DNA from 3 places in the Dickeya parazeae Ech586 genome. Region 1 is predicted to be linked to each of the others. Evidence: predicted binding sites of a transcription regulator. Region 1 holds the regulator's gene; each other region holds the start of a gene.

Region 1 (6,213 bases):
TCACAATCTCGCTCATGGTACTGCCTGCGTCAGCCACCAACGAGGAACCGTTATCCACGCAACGAACCGACTCGGCAATCAGATTTTCAATCTCTTTGGCCGCCTGCGCACTGCGTTGCGCCAGGCTTCTTACTTCACCGGCCACCACCGCGAATCCACGCCCCTGCTCACCAGCGCGAGCCGCTTCAACCGCTGCGTTCAACGCCAGAATGTTGGTCTGGAAAGCGATGCCATTAATGACACTGGTAATCTCAGCGATTTTCTTCGAACTACCGGAGATTTCCGCCATGGTTTTCACAACATTGTCGACCAGTGCCCCCCCCTTACTAGCCGTGGTAGAAGCCTGATGAGCCAGTTGGCTGGCGTGGCTGGCATTTTCCGCATTCTGTTTCACGGTCGATGTCAGCTGTTCCATACTGGCCGCACTTTCTTCCAATGCCGCTGCCTGCGACTCGGTACGGGCCGCCAGGTCGTTGTTGCCGGATGCAATTTCCGACACACCCTGATAAATGGAATCCGCACTGCTTCGAATGGTACTCACGGTGTTCGCCAGGCTGGTTTGCATATCGCGCAGCAGCGGGAACAGTTTACCTACGCAGTTGTTACCAAAATCCAGAATCGGTTTGCCAAGACGGCCAGCCGCAATCACCTGGAAGTGTTCACGCAGATCGTTGAGTGGGCGAGTCAAACACGCGACCAGATAGCGATCGGTCATAAACAGCATCAACAAACCAGCCACCAGCCCTGCCAACAAAATATTCTGTCCGACAGCAGTAATACTTTCCAACCGGTCGCCGGCATCGACGAACATCGTTGACCCGGCTTTGTTGAAGTTGGTGAACGAGACATTGAACTGACGACTGAAGGCGGGCACGATGTCTTTGGCATACTTGTCGTACTCATCGAACTTTTTGTCCACCGCACGCTGGTACATCGGCTCAACCCCTTGGGTAATCAGGTTGCTCCAGTCACGTGTTACCGCGTCCACCAGCTCCGGCGACATGCCGACATGATCAATCTTTTTGAAGGCTTCAAGGTTAGATTTCAGTAGATCCAGCGCAGCCTGTGATGATTTTTGCTGTTCATCTGCCTTCTGATCATCGCCACTCTGCCGATAATCAATCGCACGTGCCAGTCGGGTTACCATACGGAAATACTGGTCATTACCGGTATTAACCAAATTCATATTATTAACCAGCAAAGCACTGGTTTTAGATGTTTCGTTCATGGTTTTGAACGAATACATAGTGTAGAGCGAGACCGCAATCCATAACACACAGAAGATGCCAAGCACCCATAACATGGCAGTGCGAATGGCAATATTTTTTAGGAATTGCATAATTGACTCCATAAACGAGCTATTGATCGAGGAGGTAAGGCTTGTTTTGACTTATGTAATGAGAAAGTCTCTCGTTTTGTAAGAAACATTGCTGCACATTTACATTCAATAAAGCACCATGTTCCGTCATCGTCAAAACTATAAGAATATTTAGTCTTTTCTGTTTTTTTAAAAACTAATAAAAATTAGATATTTAACCAATTGCCCATATTTTCAGTTATCTGTGAGAATATCGTATTTAAAAAAAATTAAAAAAACATTAAGAAGGCGATTAAAAAAGAATCAATTAATTGTTTTTACAGCACGACTGCAGGCAGCCACAGATACACGTTTATCCGTCAGACAGTGTCTGCTATTATTAACGGATAGTGGGTGACGTAAGCACCATACCCTTAGGAATCAAGAGGTTATTTAATCTATGGCTCTCATAGGCATTTTTTTTGGCAGTGATACTGGTAATACCGAAAATATTGCTAAAACTATCCAGCAAAAACTGGGCAGCGACGTCGCCGAACTGCACGACATTGCCAAAAGCAGCAAAGAGGATCTGGAGCGCTTTGACATCCTGCTGCTGGGTATCCCGACCTGGTACTACGGCGAAGCACAATGTGACTGGGATGATTTCTTCCCAACCCTGGAAGAGATTGATTTTTCTGGAAAACTAGTAGCTATCTTTGGTTGCGGTGATCAGGAAGACTACGCAGAGTACTTCTGTGACGCCATGGGCACCATTCGCGACATCATCGAACCGCGCGGTGCAAACATCGTTGGTCACTGGCCAACAGAAGGCTACTACTTCGAAGCCTCAAAAGGCCTGGCGGATGACGATCACTTTATCGGCCTGGCTATTGATGAAGATCGCCAGCCAGAACTGACCGGCGAACGCGTATCCACCTGGGTCAAGCAAATCAGCGAAGAGCTGAATTTGAAAGCCTTACTGGCCTGATTCACCCGTGGCCCTGATGCACCGCTGGTGCCAATGTAGTCGGGGCCATATCACCATCGATAAGTAAACATCGATAGGTAAATCTCAACAGGTAAATCGATGGCTAAATCGATAATGAGAGCCATAGATAGATAAAACCTATCGCAATCAGTGATACATTTTTTTAACTTTTCATCCTGACAAGGTACAATGTCATTCGCTCAGCCGGATTATGTTTAATGATAAATCCTGGCGTACAATTTGTTCCTTATCGATAACTACTCTGAATACAGTACGTTAACCTGAACCATATTGTAAAAGTTCCGTAGTTTTCATTTCGATGGTGCGGTTCTATAATTGAGACACATGACCTTTTTTACGCCGACCGATGATACTAGGCTAATAGCCTCCCAGATAAAGCACGTAACAGGACTAAATCCGCATGACTGACAACAACACCGCATTAAAGAAGGCCGGCCTGAAAGTCACACTTCCACGACTGAAAATTTTGGAAGTCCTTCAGGATCCTCAATGCCACCACGTCAGCGCGGAAGACTTATACAAGAAGCTGATTGATATGGGGGAAGAGATTGGTTTGGCCACTGTCTACCGTGTGCTCAACCAGTTTGACGATGCTGGCATTGTCACCCGCCACAACTTCGAAGGTGGCAAATCCGTTTTCGAACTCACCCAGCAACACCACCATGATCATTTGATCTGTCTGGATTGCGGTCGGGTGATTGAATTCAGCGATGAGTCTATCGAAGCGCGCCAGCGTGAAATTTCCGAGAAGCATGGCATCAAGCTCACCAACCACAGTTTGTATCTGTATGGCCATTGCAGTAGCGGCGACTGCCGTGAAGACGACAACGCGCACGACGAACGCTGATTGAGCCTTCTCTATTAATTCTGAGCAAAAATAAAACCGCCGAGGCGGTTTTATTTTTATCTTAACGTCCCAATCAGGCAGCGATTAACCCGCCCAACTATCACGCAATCCCACCGTCCGGTTGAATACCAGATGATCAGGACGGGAATAAACGCGATCCGCGCAGAAATACCCTTCACGCTCAAACTGATAGGCTTTTTCGACCTCAGCATTACCCAAACTGGCTTCGACAAAGCCCTGAGCAATACTCAGTGAATCAGGATTGATGGTGGAGAGAAAATCCTCTGCTCCGCCAGGGTTAGCTATGCTAAACAGGCGATCATACAGACGGAACTGCGCTGGCAACGCGTGAGCAGCAGATACCCAGTGGATCACACCTTTCACTTTACGGCCGTCGGCCGGATCCTTGCTCAGGGTTTCCGTATCACAGCTGCAGTAAATCGTGGTGATCACACCCTGCTCGTCTTTATCAATGCGTTCAGCCTTAATGACATACGCATTACGCAGACGGACTTCTTTGCCCAGCACCAGACGTTTGTACTGCTTATTGGCTTCTTCACGAAAATCAGCGCGATCAATGTACACTTCGCGACTGAAGGCAACCTGTCGTGTTCCCATCTCTGGTTTATTCGGATGGTTGGGCATGCTCAGCCATTCTTCATGACCTTCCGGCAGGTTCTCAATTACCACTTTCACCGGATCCAGCACCGCCATCGCGCGTGGTGCATTTTCGTTGAGGTCATCACGAATGCACGACTCGAGGGCTGCCATTTCCACAGTGTTATCCTGTTTGGTCACACCAATACGGCGGCAGAACTCACGAATAGAAGCGGCGGTATAACCACGGCGGCGTAAACCAGAGATGGTCGGCATGCGCGGATCGTTCCAGCCTTCGACGATCTTCTCACTCACCAGTTGGTTCAGTTTCCGCTTGGACATGACCGCGTATTCCAGGTTCAGGCGGGAAAACTCGTACTGACGCGGGTGAGCAGGAATGGTGATATTATCCAGCACCCAGTCATACAGGCGACGGTTATCCTGAAACTCCAGCGTACACAGCGAATGTGTAATACCTTCCAGCGCATCGGAAATGCAGTGGGTGAAGTCATACATCGGGTAGATGCACCACTTATTGCCGGTCTGATGATGCTCGGCGAATTTGATGCGATACAGCACCGGGTCGCGCATCACGATAAATGGCGATGCCATGTCGATTTTAGCACGCAGGCAAGCAGCACCTTCGGCGAAACCGCCGTTGCGCATTTTTTCAAACAGCGCCATGTTCTCTTCAACGCTGCGATCGCGGTACGGGCTATTTTTGCCCGGAGAGGTCAGCGTGCCGCGGTATTCGCGAATCTGTTCCGGCGTCAGCTCATCGACATATGCCAACCCTTTATTGATCAGTTCAACAGCATACATGTGCAACTGATCAAAATAGTCCGACGAATAGCGAACATTGCCGCTCCAGGAAAAACCCAGCCACTGAACGTCATGTTTGATGGATTCAACGTACTCGATATCTTCTTTTACCGGGTTGGTATCATCAAAACGCAGGTTGCACTTGCCGTTGTAATCTTCAGCGATACCGAAGTTCAGGCAGATGGATTTAGCGTGGCCGATATGAAGATAGCCGTTCGGCTCTGGAGGAAAACGCGTCTGAATGCTGTCGTGTTTACCGGTAGCCAGATCTTCATCAATGATCTGACGAATAAAGTTGGTTGGGCGGGCTTCAGCCTCACTCATGCTTGGTTCCTCAAATGCGAAAAAACAACCCTTAACCACTAATGATCCAACAAGCCACGCTGGGAAACAACCGTTTGTTTCATGAAAATTCAAGATAAAAAAACGGAGCGTGCTTGCAGGCGCGCTCCGTTTATCGATATCAGACGGCGATAATGACGCCAGCCGAATTATTCCTGTGAAACCTCACGCAAGGCGGCGGCGATATTCTCCGCCTGAGTGCCAACCACAATCTGCACGCTTTGCTTATTGAGACGAATCACACCCGCGGCCCCTAACTGACGTGCCGCTGATTCGTCCACCAGGCTCGAATCCTTCACGCTCAGGCGCAAGCGAGTGATACAAGCGTCGATGCCGGTCAGGTTGTCTTTACCGCCGATGGCCTGCAAATACCCTTTCGCTACCGATTGGGCATTACCCGCAGGAGCGGTTACCTCAGTTGAAGTCTGTGTTGTCGCAGCGGCTTCACGTCCCGGCGTCATCAGGTTAAATCGGGTAATGGTAAAGCGGAACACCACATAATAAATGGCGAAGAACACCACTCCCTGGAGCAGCAACATATACCAATGTGTCGCCAGTGGGTTGCGCGTAGAAAGCACCAGGTCCACCAAACCAGCACTGAAACCAAAACCGGCAATCCAGTGCATGCTGGCAGCGATGAATACGGAAATCCCGGTCAACACGGCGTGCAGTACATACAGCACAGGCGCGACAAACATGAAGGAGAATTCCAGCGGTTCGGTAATGCCGGTGAAGAAGGCTGCAAACGCCGCCGCCACCATAATCCCCGCCACCCGGCTACGATTTTCAGGACGCGCACAGTGATAAATCGCCAGCGCCGCGCCCGGCAAACCAAACATCATGATCGGGAAGAAACCGGCCTGATAACGCCCGGTAATGCCCGGAATCGCTTTGCCAGCATCAATCGCCTGCTGCCCGCTCAGGAAATTGGGGATATCGTTAATGCCCGCCACATCGAACCAGAACACTGAATTCAGTGCATGATGCAACCCGACCGGAATCAACAGGCGGTTAAAGAAGGCATAGATACCAGCACCCACCGACCCCATTTGCTGGATATGTTCGCCAAAGGACACCAGCGCGTTATAAATCACCGGCCAGACGTACATCAGCACAAACGCCACCACAATCATCAGCACTGATACCAGAATCGGCACCAGTCGGCGACCGTTGAAGAAAGAGAGCGCTTTAGGCAATTCAACCTGGCTGTAGCGGTTATACAACTCGGCGGAAATCACGCCGACCAGGATACCGATGAATTGGTTTTCAATCTTACTGAATGCCTTGGGTACCTCTGCC
Region 2 (6,213 bases), 930 kb from region 1:
TGAAACAGACTTTAATTCTCTCCAGCACGTTCTGTTAACCTGTTTTGAAGTTGAAAATCGTGGTGTGTTGAACATTCATACATCGTGTGTCGAATATTCAAGGTGTTAATCCGGTTGCCCAAACGCATTCGGCAACCATTCCACCTGCGAGCCGGTTATTGCCAGAACATCAAAGCGGCAATCGGTGGCGTCGAGACTGGCACCCTGACGGGCCAGCCAGACTGACGCGGCGTGCAGCAACGATCGCTGTTTTTGCCGGGTGATACTGGCCGCTGCACCGCCAAAATCGCTGTTACGGCGGTAACGCACCTCGACAAATACCCAGCAGTTGCCATCGCGCATGATCAAATCCAGTTCACCACCGCGTACCGTCACGTTGGCGGCGACAAAAATCAGCCCGGCGCGTTCGAGGTGGCGTCGGGCTAATTGTTCGTAGCGATCGCCGGTGTTACGCCGATTCAGGAGGCGGGCACCAGTTGTCCCTGACGGAACTGCAGCCAGGTGAGTTTACGTTTGACGACACAGTCCGGCGTGGTACTCAGTATACCGGTCGCACCGGAAATCGAACTTCCCGGCTGGTGCAACTGTGCAAAATTGCTGGCCAGTTTCCAGGCATCCATCCCCATCGCGAACAGCCGTACCAGAGAATAGTCGTTACGGAACTGTGTGCTGACTTGTTGCATCAATGCCGGGCTGGCTCCGGTCAGCAACGGAATATCGCTAAACTGCAACCCTTCCATTTCAAACCGGAAGTCTGGCCCCAGACCTGCCTGATAGCTGCGTGAACTGGCGTAGAGCGCCGGGTGCAGCGCGCCTTTGTTGCGCATGTCGATCATCGGCTTGATCAGGGTGAGCTCATCAGGCGTGGCGATGATATACACCGCATCCACGTTGCCATCGCTGGTGACGTTAGCGATTGGCGGTGCCTGATTCGGGATAGTCAGACCGCCAACGGTGGTAGACGATGACGGCGCCGATGTGGCGGTTATCACCGGTTGTCCATTGAGCGCAAGGCCAGCGCCGCTATTGATCGCCTGTTTCAGGTCATACACGCCGCCGGTGCGTTGTTGCAAGACCACGCCGCCTGACTGCTGTTGCCAGGATTTAGCGAAGGCGGCCACCACCCTGTCACCCAGATTACCACGCGGTGCCAGAATCAGCGGGTGTTGCTTACCCTGTTTGTGGATGAACTCGGCGGCGTCGGCCGCTTCGTCTTCTGGTGACAGCGCAAAATAGCAGATGTTGGGATTCGGCTGGACCTGCTCCGGCTGGTTAAGCGCTAGCACATTCAGTGATGGGTTGAGTCTCGGTAACTGTTCCACTTCGTTTTTAAGCAGCGGCCCCACGATAGTCGTCGCGCCGTCTTTTTGCGCCTGGGCTATCACGTTGGCCAGCGGCTGATTAGAGGTGTCATAGACTTTCACTGGAATCGTGCTGGCTGACGCCGTCGTTGCCATCGGCATAGCGGTTGCCGTGGCGGTAGCAGCAGGTGCTGGCGCAGAGGTTGCTGGGGTAGACGGCATCGTGCTATTGGGGGTCGGGGTGGCTGACGCTCCGGGAGCTGCTGCAGTGGCGGTATTCGCCGCTTGCGCTATCTGGGCGGGTTGTGCAGGCATCGCCAGCGACGCCTGCCCACTTCTGGCCGCGCTAAAACCTTGCTGAATCGCATTCGCGAAGACCTGTGCCTGCCCGTTTAACGGCAGCAGCAGCGCGATAGCGTTACTGCCCGCAGGGGCGGTTTCGCCGGCAGGCGCTGTTGCTGCCGCTGGCGGGGTACCGCCTAACTGTGACGGCAATTGTTTAGCCGCCGGGTGGCGTGGATAACGTTTCTTCCAGTCTGCGATGGCAGCTTGCAGATCAGCCGGGACCTGTGCTTTGGTCTGCCAGAGATTCAGCAGATCCAACCAGCCTTGCAGGGTATATTCGTCGACGTTGATGACCATCGAACCGAGATCCTGCTGGGTCAACTGGGTCAATGCCGTCCAGGTCTGGTCTATATTGCGCTGATGCGCATCCCCTTGTAGCAGCGGTTCCAGTCCGATATAGGCACGGATCAGCGTCAGAGACGAGTGCCCCTGAGCGGCGTTGATTTGTGTCTGGTAGTAGCGTTCCTGCAGTTGAGGAGAGAGCGATTTCACGTCCAGCTGTGCCAGCGTGGTGTTCGCCGCGTTCATGTCGTTCTGCGCGACGGCCAGTTCAGCTGTCAGCAGACGTTGCTCCTGGCGCTGTTTGTCGCTTAACTGCGACGGCAATGCGCTTAACTGGTTGCCCGCTTGCGGGAGTTTGCCTTCCTGAATCAGGGCATGAATCGCAAGTAATTGCCAGTCAGCCTTGCTATCATCACCACTTTGCTGCATCTGCTGCAGGTAGTAGTCGGAAGATGCGCCGGCTTTGCTCTCCACGCGTTGTTGGGGCGCGGTGCCTTGTGGGGCCTGGCTGGGACAGCCAGCGAGAAACAGAGCCGCCAGCATGACAGGAACCAGACGACCTGCATGGGTACGGACAGAATTTAACGGAAGCATACTGTATCCAGTGATGTTTTAACGATGCTCAATATTAAATCGGCAAACCGGATGAAACAATGAATCAAGACCAACAAGCTCAGATTTCCGCCTCCACGCTGTACATTGTTCCCACGCCTATCGGCAATCTGGCGGATATCACGCAGCGAGCGTTGACGGTACTGCAACAGGTTGATCTTATTGCAGCAGAAGATACCCGGCATACTGGTTTATTGTTACAACATTTCGCCATTAATGCGCGCTTGTTCGCACTCCATGACCACAATGAGCAGCAAAAGGCAGAACAATTGCTGGACAGACTGCAGCAAGGCATGAGTATCGCACTGGTGTCGGATGCGGGTACACCGTTGATTAACGATCCCGGTTACCACCTGGTTCGGCGATGCCGTGAGGCTGGCGTGCGTGTCGTGCCGTTGCCGGGGCCGTGTGCGGCGATCACGGCGCTGTCTGCCGCTGGTTTGCCATCGGACCGTTTTTGTTATGAAGGGTTCCTGCCGGCAAAAACCAAAGCGCGTAAAGACACATTGCGTGATTTGCAGGAAGAGACGCGTACGCTGATTTTCTACGAATCAACCCACCGGCTGCTGGATAGCTTGCAGGATATGGTTGAGGTGTGGGGGGCGGATCGCTACGTGGTGCTGGCACGGGAACTGACCAAAACCTGGGAATCGCTGTACGGCGCGCCGGTGGGGGAGTTGCTGGCCTGGGTACAGGAAGACGAGAACCGCCGTAAAGGCGAGATGGTATTGATTGTGGAAGGGCATCAGCCAGATGAAGACGCGTTGCCCGCGGTGGTGTTGCACACCCTGCAATTGTTGCGGGCAGAATTGCCGCTGAAAAAAGCGGCGGCGCTGGCGGCAGAGATTCATGGCGTGAAAAAGAACGCACTTTACCGTTATGGGTTGGAACAAGAAAACGGTGACGGTGCATCGGAAGATGACAAGTAGGACAATTTGTCCTATTATCCGCGCCGAAGTTGACCAGACAGTCGCCGCTTCGTCGTCGTCCTCCGTCAGGGGGAGACGGGCGGAGGGGAGGAAAGTCCGGGCTCCATAGGGCAGGGTGCCAGGTAACGCCTGGGGGGGAAACCCACGACCAGTGCAACAGAGAGCAAACCGCCGATGGCCCGCGCAAGCGGGATCAGGTAAGGGTGAAAGGGTGCGGTAAGAGCGCACCGCGCGGCTGGTAACAGTCCGTGGCACGGTAAACTCCACCCGGAGCAAGGCCAAATAGGGGTTCACATGGTACGGCCCGTACTGAACCCGGGTAGGCTGCTTGAGCCAGCGCGCGAGCTCTGGCCTAGATGAATGACTGTCCACGACAGAACCCGGCTTATCGGTCAACTTCACTCTTTCAGAACCCCGCCAATCGGCGGGGTTTTTTTATGTCTTTCTCCGGTGATACGGCTAAATCGTCAAATTTATTGACAATCATCATCATGGTTATCCGACTGTATCGACGAAACAGGAGGGGTAAAGTAGTCACTATCGGTACTCGCTACCCACACTGTTACTAAGGATATCGTTATGAGCATTTCCCGGATGCCGGCACTGTTTCTGGGCCACGGGAGCCCGATGAATGCGCTGGAAGACAATGAATACACACGGGCCTGGCGTAAACTGGGCGAAACCCTGCCACGCCCGAAGGCAATAGTAGCGGTATCTGCACACTGGTATACCCGCGTGACGGCGGTAACGGCGATGAGTCAGCCGCGAACGATTCATGATTTCGGTGGCTTCCCGCAGGCATTGTTCGATACCCGCTACCCTGCTCCTGGAGCCCCTGATGTGGCGAAACGGGTACAAGAAGTCCTGTCGCCCGTTGAGGTCTACGCGGATCATCAGGAGTGGGGTTTGGACCATGGCACCTGGGGGGTACTGATTAAGGTGTATCCGCAAGCGGATATCCCGGTTGTACAGCTCAGCGTCGATGGTACTAAGCCGCCTGCTTACCACTATGAGTTGGGCCGTAAACTGGCTGCGTTGCGGGATGAAGGCATTATGATCGTCGCCAGCGGCAACGTGGTGCACAACCTGCGGATGATCAAGTGGAGCGGTGACGGTTCTCCTTATAGCTGGGCTACCTCGTTTAACGATTTTGTTCGCAGTAACCTGAGCTGGCAGGGGGATGGCGCGGAACACCCACTGGTGAATTTCATGCAACACAATGACGCCGCGCTATCTAACCCGACGCCGGATCATTTTCTGCCATTGCTGTATGTTCTGGGCAGTTGGAATAGTCAGGAGCCGATATCGACACCGACGGACGGCATTGTGATGGGGTCGCTCAGCATGATGTCCGTGCAGGTAGGGTGAGTCACCGGCCGAAAACAGGTATCGCGTGTCAGCGCGATACCTGTGGTTGTGCAGCAGCGCTCTGGCGTTAATCCAGAATGATATGCGGATAGAAGCGGGATAAATCCTGAGTGATCAGTTCCCTGTCTTCCCGTAGCCCGATGCCGCAAGGGATATCGCCCACCAGCCAACTGCCGATAAGCGTATAGCTATCATTAAATCGCGGTAGTGGGTGGAATTGCTGCACGATAGAGCCTTCTTCGCCATAGGGGCCATCTACGGCAGCGACTTGCTGACCCTGCCGGTAAATCTGGATGTTAGCACCTTCGCGCGAAAACAGCGGCTTGACCACGTAGTCATTCATAGCCGGTGGATTGTCTTCGGTGAAATAGGCCGGCAGCAGGTTGGGATGGTTAGGAAACATGTGCCATAACATCGGCAACAGCGCCTTGTTGGAAAGCACGCTTTTCCAGCCCGGTTCCAGCCAGCGTACTCCCGCGTCCGCCAGTTTGGTGGAGAAGGTTTCGCGTAGCATGAACTCCCACGGATAGAGTTTGAACAGGTTACTGATGGTGTTGTCCTGCAAATCGGTAAATTGCCCACGATCCCCTAAACCGATCTCATCGATATACAGGAATTGATTCGGGATCCCCGCTTCCTGTGCACAATCCTGCAAATACTGCACCGTTCCCCGATCTTCCTCTGTATCCCGGCAACAGGTGAAATACAGTGCGCCGAACCCGTGGTGGGTACGCAGGTATTCAAAACGTTCGATTAGCTTTTCCTGCAAGCTATTGTACTGGTCCGCGTGCGACGGCAGCAGACCGGCTTGGATCTGATCTTCCAGCCAGATCCACTGAAAGAAGGCGGATTCGTACAATGACGTTGGGGTATCCGCATTGTTTTCCAGTAACCGGGCGGGGCTTTTGCCGTCGTAAGCCAGATCGAGACGCGCATAGAGCGCTGGCTGACGCGATAGCCATGAACTGCGCACGAAGTCCCAGGTATGGCGGGGAATTCGAAATTTGGTCAACAGTGCCTCGCTGTTGACCACTTTATCGACGACCTGCAAACACATCTGGTTTAGCTCGGCGGTGGTCTCTTCCAGCTCTTCAATTTGCGCCAGCGTAAACTGGTAGTAAGCATCTTCACACCAGTAGGGCTCGCCATACAGGGTGTGGAACTGAAAACCATATTCGGCCGCTTTTTCCCGCCAGTTCGGGCGTTCGTTAATCGCAATACGTTTCATGGCTGGCGACCTTATCCCCCGAAGGAGCGGCGAATTGGGGTTTCACTGCCGCTACTTGAGCGCGTACCGGTACCAGCAGCACTGCCAGCAGTGCTGCTGGATTTATCCCGATTATCAGTCATGTTAGCCGCCGGTGCGTTGTTGAGCC
Region 3 (6,213 bases), 440 kb from region 1:
ATAGTGATTACATTCCTTAAGGGCATAGGTTGCAGATGATAATAGACCTTGCCTGACTTGAAAACCTGCAAGACGTCTGTAAGACCGCGGGAATTCGAAAAAGTTGATCCTCACTAGGCTGCAAGTAATTCTCTGGCGTTTGCCAGCGTGTTTTTGGTGACGGCCGAACCGCCGAGCAAACGCGCCAGTTCCTGCAGCCGTTCGCGTTTACCCAGTGGCTGCATCAGGGTTTCTGTTGCTTCACCGTCGGTATGTTTGCTGACAAAGTAGTGGTGATGACCGCAACCAGCCACTTGTGGAAGGTGAGTCACACACATGACCTGGGTTGATTGCCCAAGCTGGCGCAGCATTTTACCGACGATAGCTGCTGTCGGGCCGCTGATGCCCACATCCACTTCATCAAAAATAAGCGCCGGTGTATCCATTCTGCGGGCGGTGATCACCTGAATAATAAGTGCGATACGCGACAGTTCCCCGCCAGATGCTACTTTAGCCAGCGGCTGATGTGGCTGGCCGGGGTTGGTGGTGACACAGAACTCGATGTGATCAGCACCGGTGGCGGTCAGCGAATCTGGTGTGAAGGTGACGTTAATAGTGAAATGGCCGTGTGGCATAGCCAGTTCATGCATATTGGTGGTAATCAATTGTGCCAGTTCACTGGCGTGCTGGCTGCGCCGGATGTGCAACTGCTCCGCCACATGCAGGGCCTGTTGATGGTACTCCTGCACCGCTCGGTTCAGGGCGTCGTGGTCACTTTCTTGCTGTTCCAGCAGTTGTTGTTCCTGCAACAGCTGTTGGTGATACGCAGGCAATTCTTCCGGCGTGACGTGGTGTTTACGTGCCAGCGTTAACTGGCGCGACAAACGCTGTTCCAGTTCGTAGAGCCGGATAGGGTCCAGGTCCATGCGGTCACAATAATGGCGCAACTCATCGCTGGCTTCGCTAATTTGAATGCTGGCTTCTTCCAGCATGGAAAACACCCCGGAGAGCGCCTCATCCATGCTGATCAGTTCCGATAACTGATGTTTGGCGCTGTGCAACATGCCAAGTACGTTCTGCTCTTCACCTTCGCTGAGTATTTGCAGCGTCTGCTGACTGAGTGACATCAGTTGCCCGCTGTTGGCAAGCCGCTTGTATTCGACATCGATCTGCTCGTATTCACCCGGTTGAGGGGTAAATTCATTGAGCTCCTTGAGCTGGTACTGCAACAATTCCCGGCGCGCTTCCCGCTCGATGGTGGCCTGCTGATGTTGTGCCAGTTCGCGACAGCTCTGGTGCCATTGCTGCCACATCTGGCGCATGGCACCAAGCAGTTGCGATTCATCGGCGTAGGCATCCAACAGATGGCGTTGATGTTCCGGCTTGAGCAGCAACTGGTGCGCGTGCTGGCCGTGGAGCTGAATCAGATGCTGGCCCAGTTCGCGTAACTGCGACAACGGCACCGCCGTACCATTGATAAAGGCGCGAGAGCGGCCGTCGGCACTAATGACGCGGCGCAACAGACATTCGTTGTTGTCATCAAGCTGATTGTGTTCCAGCCAGCGTAACGCGGCGGGGGTATCCGTCAGCGAGAAGCGGGCGCAGATGTCAGCGCGAGTGGCTCCAGGGCGCACCATGTTGGCATCAGAGCGGTTGCCGAGACACAGGCCGAGAGCATCAATAGCAATGGATTTTCCCGCCCCGGTTTCACCGGTAATGACGCTCATCCCTGCCTGAAAATCAATTTCCAGTTCGCGCACAATGGCGAAATTACTGATTGTGAGTTGCGCCAGCATGATAGTGTCCTGTATGTAACAACAACTGTTATTACATACAGTATAGACTGGTTTTTTGTACAGTAAAGAGGCAATCGCCACTTTCAGAATAATTTTTTGGACCAGCCGAGCTTGCTGCTTAATGTATTGAAATAGCTATAATTTTCTGGGTGAATCAAATTCAGGTGATACTGGCTGCGCTGGATGAGGACCTCTTCACCTTCCTGAACTGGCAGCGCAATTTGGCTGTCGCAACTGATTTCCAGATCCTGGGTGATGTGGGAAAACTTCAGCCGAATGGCACTGCTGCTGTTGATCACCAACGGCCTTGCCGACAGGGTATGCGGGAACATCGGCACCAGCGCAATCGCATCCAGTGATGGGGTCAGGATGGGGCCACCGCCGGATAACGAATACGCCGTGGAGCCGGTGGGGGTTGAAATAATCAGGCCGTCGGAACGTTGGGAAAAGGCGAACTTGTCGTCAATATAGACTTCAAATTCAATCATGTGTGCCACTTTGCCCGGGTGTAGCACCACTTCATTGATGGCGGTGCTACTGCTGTTGGGGTGATTGGCGCGGCACACCTGTGCTTCCAGCATGAAACGCTGTTCGCGGATGTAACGCCCGGCGAGCACCTCGCTGAGTTGCTGCTGGGTGTGGTCTGGGTCGAGGTCGGTGAGAAACCCGAGATTGCCACGGTTGACGCCAATGACGTTGATATCGTAGCGCGACAGCACCCGCGCTGCGCCCAGCATGTTGCCATCACCGCCGACCACCACCGCCAGATCAGCCTGTTGACCAATTTCCGACAGGCTGCCAGTGGCGGCCTCCGTCAACTGCAATTCGCGGGCGATCTGTTGTTCGAGCACGACTTTGTATCCTTGCGCGCGCAACCAGTGATACAGCATTTCATGGGTGGTCAATGCATGTGGGTGACGTGGATGACCCACAATACCAATGCAGTTAAACGCTCTGTTCATTTGGGTGGTTTGTCCTCATAGGCGCACCGGCAGCTCACGGTTTTCGGACCGGTAATCAGACCAATATGTGAGTGGTTCCCTTGAAACCCCGGTTTTGATCCCCATAATAAGCGAACTAGCGAGATGAATGCGAAAAACGCGGAGAATTTCATGAGTAGTAAAGAACAGAAGTCGCCTGACGAGCAAGTCTTGGATCAAAAGGAAGCAGCGCAAGGTCAGCAAGCGGATGCCGTGCCAGAGACGACAGATGTCGCTGACCCGCGTGAAGATCGTATCGCCGAACTGGAAGCGCAACTGAGCGAGCTTCAGCAACGTGAACGTGAAAACGCATTACGCGCCCGTGCCGAGATGGAGAATGTCCGTCGTCGTGCCGAACTGGACGTGGAAAAAGCGCATAAATTCGCTCTGGAGAAGTTTGCCGGAGAAATGCTGCCAGTGATTGATAACCTGGAGCGTGCGCTGGAAATGGCGGATAAGTCGAACGAAGCGCTGTCCGGCATGATTGAAGGGGTTGAGCTGACGTTGAAAGCGATGCTTTCCGCAGTGAGCAAGTTCGGCATTGAGGTGGTGGCTGAGGTGAACGTGCCGTTTAATCCGGACGTGCATCAGGCGATGACGCTGCTTGAATCTGCCGAGCATGAACCAAACCATGTGATGATGGTGATGCAAAAAGGTTATACCCTGAACGGCCGTTTGTTGCGTCCGGCGATGGTCGCCGTGTCTAAAGCAAAAGAGTAACGTCTGTTCGTGCTCCGGGAAGCGGCCAACCGGCGTCTTCCCGGGGTGTCTGTTTTACGGTTTCTTCCCTCGTTTTCCTTCCCGCTTTTCTTACCACTTTCCCCCGTGCCATCTTGTGAAGCAAATTCGTTAGTCCGTTATTTATTGTTCGTTTTTGTGTTTATATTTTGTTAATCTTTACGTGTTAAAACCTGTGTTACTTGCCAGGCAGATGCTTCATTATCATTACCTATCAGAGCAATCATTTCTTTCACTCTAAATGCACTTGATAATCATTATCAACTTTGCGAGAGTAGCAAAACAATAGCGTTAGAAGGGTTACTCATATGCCGGGGAGTCGTGTAGTGGAATCAGTCAGCCGTACGTCAAGAAAGCTTAAACTTTCGCTGATGGGGCCGGCCTTTATCGCGGCGATCGGTTATATCGATCCCGGTAATTTCGCCACCAATATTCAGGCGGGTGCTGCTTACGGGTACCAGCTGTTGTGGGTGGTGGTATGGGCTAACCTGATGGCGATGTTAATCCAGTTGCTTTCTGCCAAACTGGGGATCGCGACCGGCAAGAATCTGGCGGAGCATATTCGCGATCGTTTTCCTAAACCTGTGGTCTGGGCGTACTGGATACAAGCCGAGATCATCGCGATGGCGACGGATCTTGCCGAGTTCATCGGTGCGGCGATAGGCTTTAAGTTGCTGCTTGGCGTGTCGTTGCTGGAAGGCGCGGTTCTGACCGGGATTGCCACGTTTTTGATTCTGATGTTGCAAAAACGCGGGCAAAAACCGTTGGAGATGGTGATCGGCGGGTTACTGATGTTTGTCGCCGCGGCCTACATCGTTGAATTGATCTTCTCTCGTCCTGAATTGGCGTCATTGGCAAAAGGCATGGTAGTGCCAAGTTTGCCGAATTCCGATGCGGTATTACTGGCGGCCGGTGTCCTGGGTGCCACCATCATGCCGCATGTTATCTATCTGCATTCGTCGCTGACGCAGCAGCAAAGTCACATCACCCGTGCTGAACGTTATTCCGCCACCAAGGTGGATGTTGCGGTGGCGATGACTATCGCCGGGTTTGTCAATCTGGCCATGATGGCGACAGCGGCGGCGGCATTTCACTTTAGCGGTAATACCTCGATTGCTGAGCTGGATCAGGCCTATCTGACACTCAAACCCCTGTTAGGGCAGGCGGCAGCAACCATTTTTGGTCTGAGTCTGGTGGTGGCTGGTCTGTCTTCTACCGTGGTGGGAACCCTGGCCGGTCAGGTGGTGATGCAAGGGTTTGTGCGCTTCCATATTCCATTGTGGGTTCGCCGTGTGGTAACCATGCTGCCATCATTTATCGTGATTCTGTGCGGTATGGATCCGACCCGGGTGCTGGTATTAAGCCAGGTGTTGTTGAGCTTCGGTATTGCTCTGGCGCTGATCCCACTGTTGGTGTTTACCGGTGACCGCGATTTGATGGGAAACCTGGTCAACAGTCGCCGGGTACAGAATACCGGTAAGGTCATCGTGTGTATGGTGGTTGCGCTCAATCTGTATCTGGTTGTGGATACGTTACTGGGATAATGCCCGCCGGTTCTCCACTAATTATTGCGCCTCCGCGTGTCGGGGGCGTTTTGTTTTTACGTGTCTGACTTTTTGCTTTCACCGGATGATCACGTGCAATTGGGTGATGCTCGGCCTATTATCTGAAGCTGATTTTTGATACCGAGATACCATTATGTCCGCGCCGATTACTATCGTTGAGAAGAAGCTGTTATCTGATCACTGGTTCGTTTTGCATAAATATGTGTTCGATTTGAAGCGAAAAAACGGCGGTACGGTGCGTCAGATGCGGGAAGTATATGACCGTGGTAACGGCGCGACTATTTTGCTGTATAACCGGGCCAAAGGCACGGTGGTGTTGACCCGTCAGTTCCGGATGCCGACGTATCTGAATGGTAATGAAAGCGGGATGTTGCTGGAGGCCTGTGCTGGCCTGCTGGACGATCAATCGCCGGAGCAGTGCATCCGTAATGAGGCTATCGAAGAAACCGGCTACCGGATTGGTCAGGTGGAAAAGCTGTTTGAAGCCTATATGTCGCCGGGCGGTGTCACCGAGCTGCTGCACTTCTTTGCGGCGGAATACGACGATACGCAAAAACGGACTTCCGGCGGTGGCGTGGAAGACGAAGATATCGAAGTGCTGGAGTTGCCGTTTAGTGAAGCGATGGCGATGGTCAAAGATGGCCGTATTCAGGATGGCAAAACCATCATGTTGTTGCAGCACGCACAGATTAACGGCTGGTTCGCCAACGCTCGTTAACCGTAGGATGCGGTAAATACATCCGGGGCCGACAGGCCCCGTGTCGTTTGGTTATTCCGCCGGGCTTATAGCTGGGCGGCGAGCAGATCTTCCAGTTTCTGTTGGTCTGCGGCAAACAGGCGAATACCCTCAGAGAGTTTTTCTACCGCCATAGGATCCTGATTGTGCTGCCAGCGGAATTCGGTTTCCGACAGTGGTGCTGGCTGATGGAAGCCTTCGGTTGACGGACTGAGCCGACGTTCTACCGGGGCGGTGCTGTTTTTCAACTGTTCCAGCAACGCCGGGGCGATGGTCAGACGGTCGCATCCGGCCAATGCCAGGATTTGTTCCACCTTGCGGAAGCTGGCCCCCATCACGATAGTGCGGTAGCGGTGCTGTTTGTAGTACTCGTAAATACGTCGTACGGACAGTACGCCGGGGTCCTGTTCTGCGTTGTA

The links. The regulator Fur, encoded in region 1, represses iron uptake genes when iron is present. The targets are predictions, from matches to a motif close to ATAATAATGAGAACNACTATCAA.
Region 2: a site for Fur is predicted at 3,946-3,968, ahead of ygiD (4,5-DOPA-extradiol-dioxygenase). Genes of this name have one in related genera too.
Region 3: a site for Fur is predicted at 3,735-3,757, ahead of DD586_RS03905 (Nramp family divalent metal transporter). Genes of this name have one in related genera too.

The regions. Positions count from the first base shown of each region.
Region 1 covers NC_013592.1:1,292,193-1,298,405, reverse strand. Annotated here, with positions in the region: gene DD586_RS05845 (methyl-accepting chemotaxis protein) at 1-1,339, opposite strand, end outside; gene fldA (flavodoxin FldA) at 1,758-2,285, shown strand; gene fur (ferric iron uptake transcriptional regulator) at 2,707-3,153, shown strand; gene glnS (glutamine--tRNA ligase) at 3,238-4,896, opposite strand; gene nagE (N-acetylglucosamine-specific PTS transporter subunit IIBC) at 5,064-6,213, opposite strand, start outside.
Region 2 covers NC_013592.1:361,919-368,131, forward strand. Annotated here, with positions in the region: gene diaA (DnaA initiator-associating protein DiaA) at 1-28, opposite strand, end outside; gene DD586_RS01640 (YraN family protein) at 106-462, opposite strand; gene DD586_RS01645 (penicillin-binding protein activator) at 459-2,522, opposite strand; gene rsmI (16S rRNA (cytidine(1402)-2'-O)-methyltransferase) at 2,582-3,469, shown strand; RNA gene rnpB (RNase P RNA component class A) at 3,495-3,873, shown strand; gene ygiD (4,5-DOPA-extradiol-dioxygenase) at 4,049-4,837, shown strand; gene DD586_RS01660 (glutathionylspermidine synthase family protein) at 4,905-6,065, opposite strand; gene DD586_RS01665 (DUF1190 family protein) at 6,077-6,213, opposite strand, start outside.
Region 3 covers NC_013592.1:850,343-856,555, forward strand. Annotated here, with positions in the region: gene bamE (outer membrane protein assembly factor BamE) at 1-2, opposite strand, end outside; gene recN (DNA repair protein RecN) at 114-1,775, opposite strand; gene nadK (NAD(+) kinase) at 1,859-2,737, opposite strand; gene grpE (nucleotide exchange factor GrpE) at 2,888-3,475, shown strand; gene DD586_RS03905 (Nramp family divalent metal transporter) at 3,802-5,037, shown strand; gene nudK (GDP-mannose pyrophosphatase NudK) at 5,192-5,776, shown strand; gene tal (transaldolase) at 5,842-6,213, opposite strand, start outside.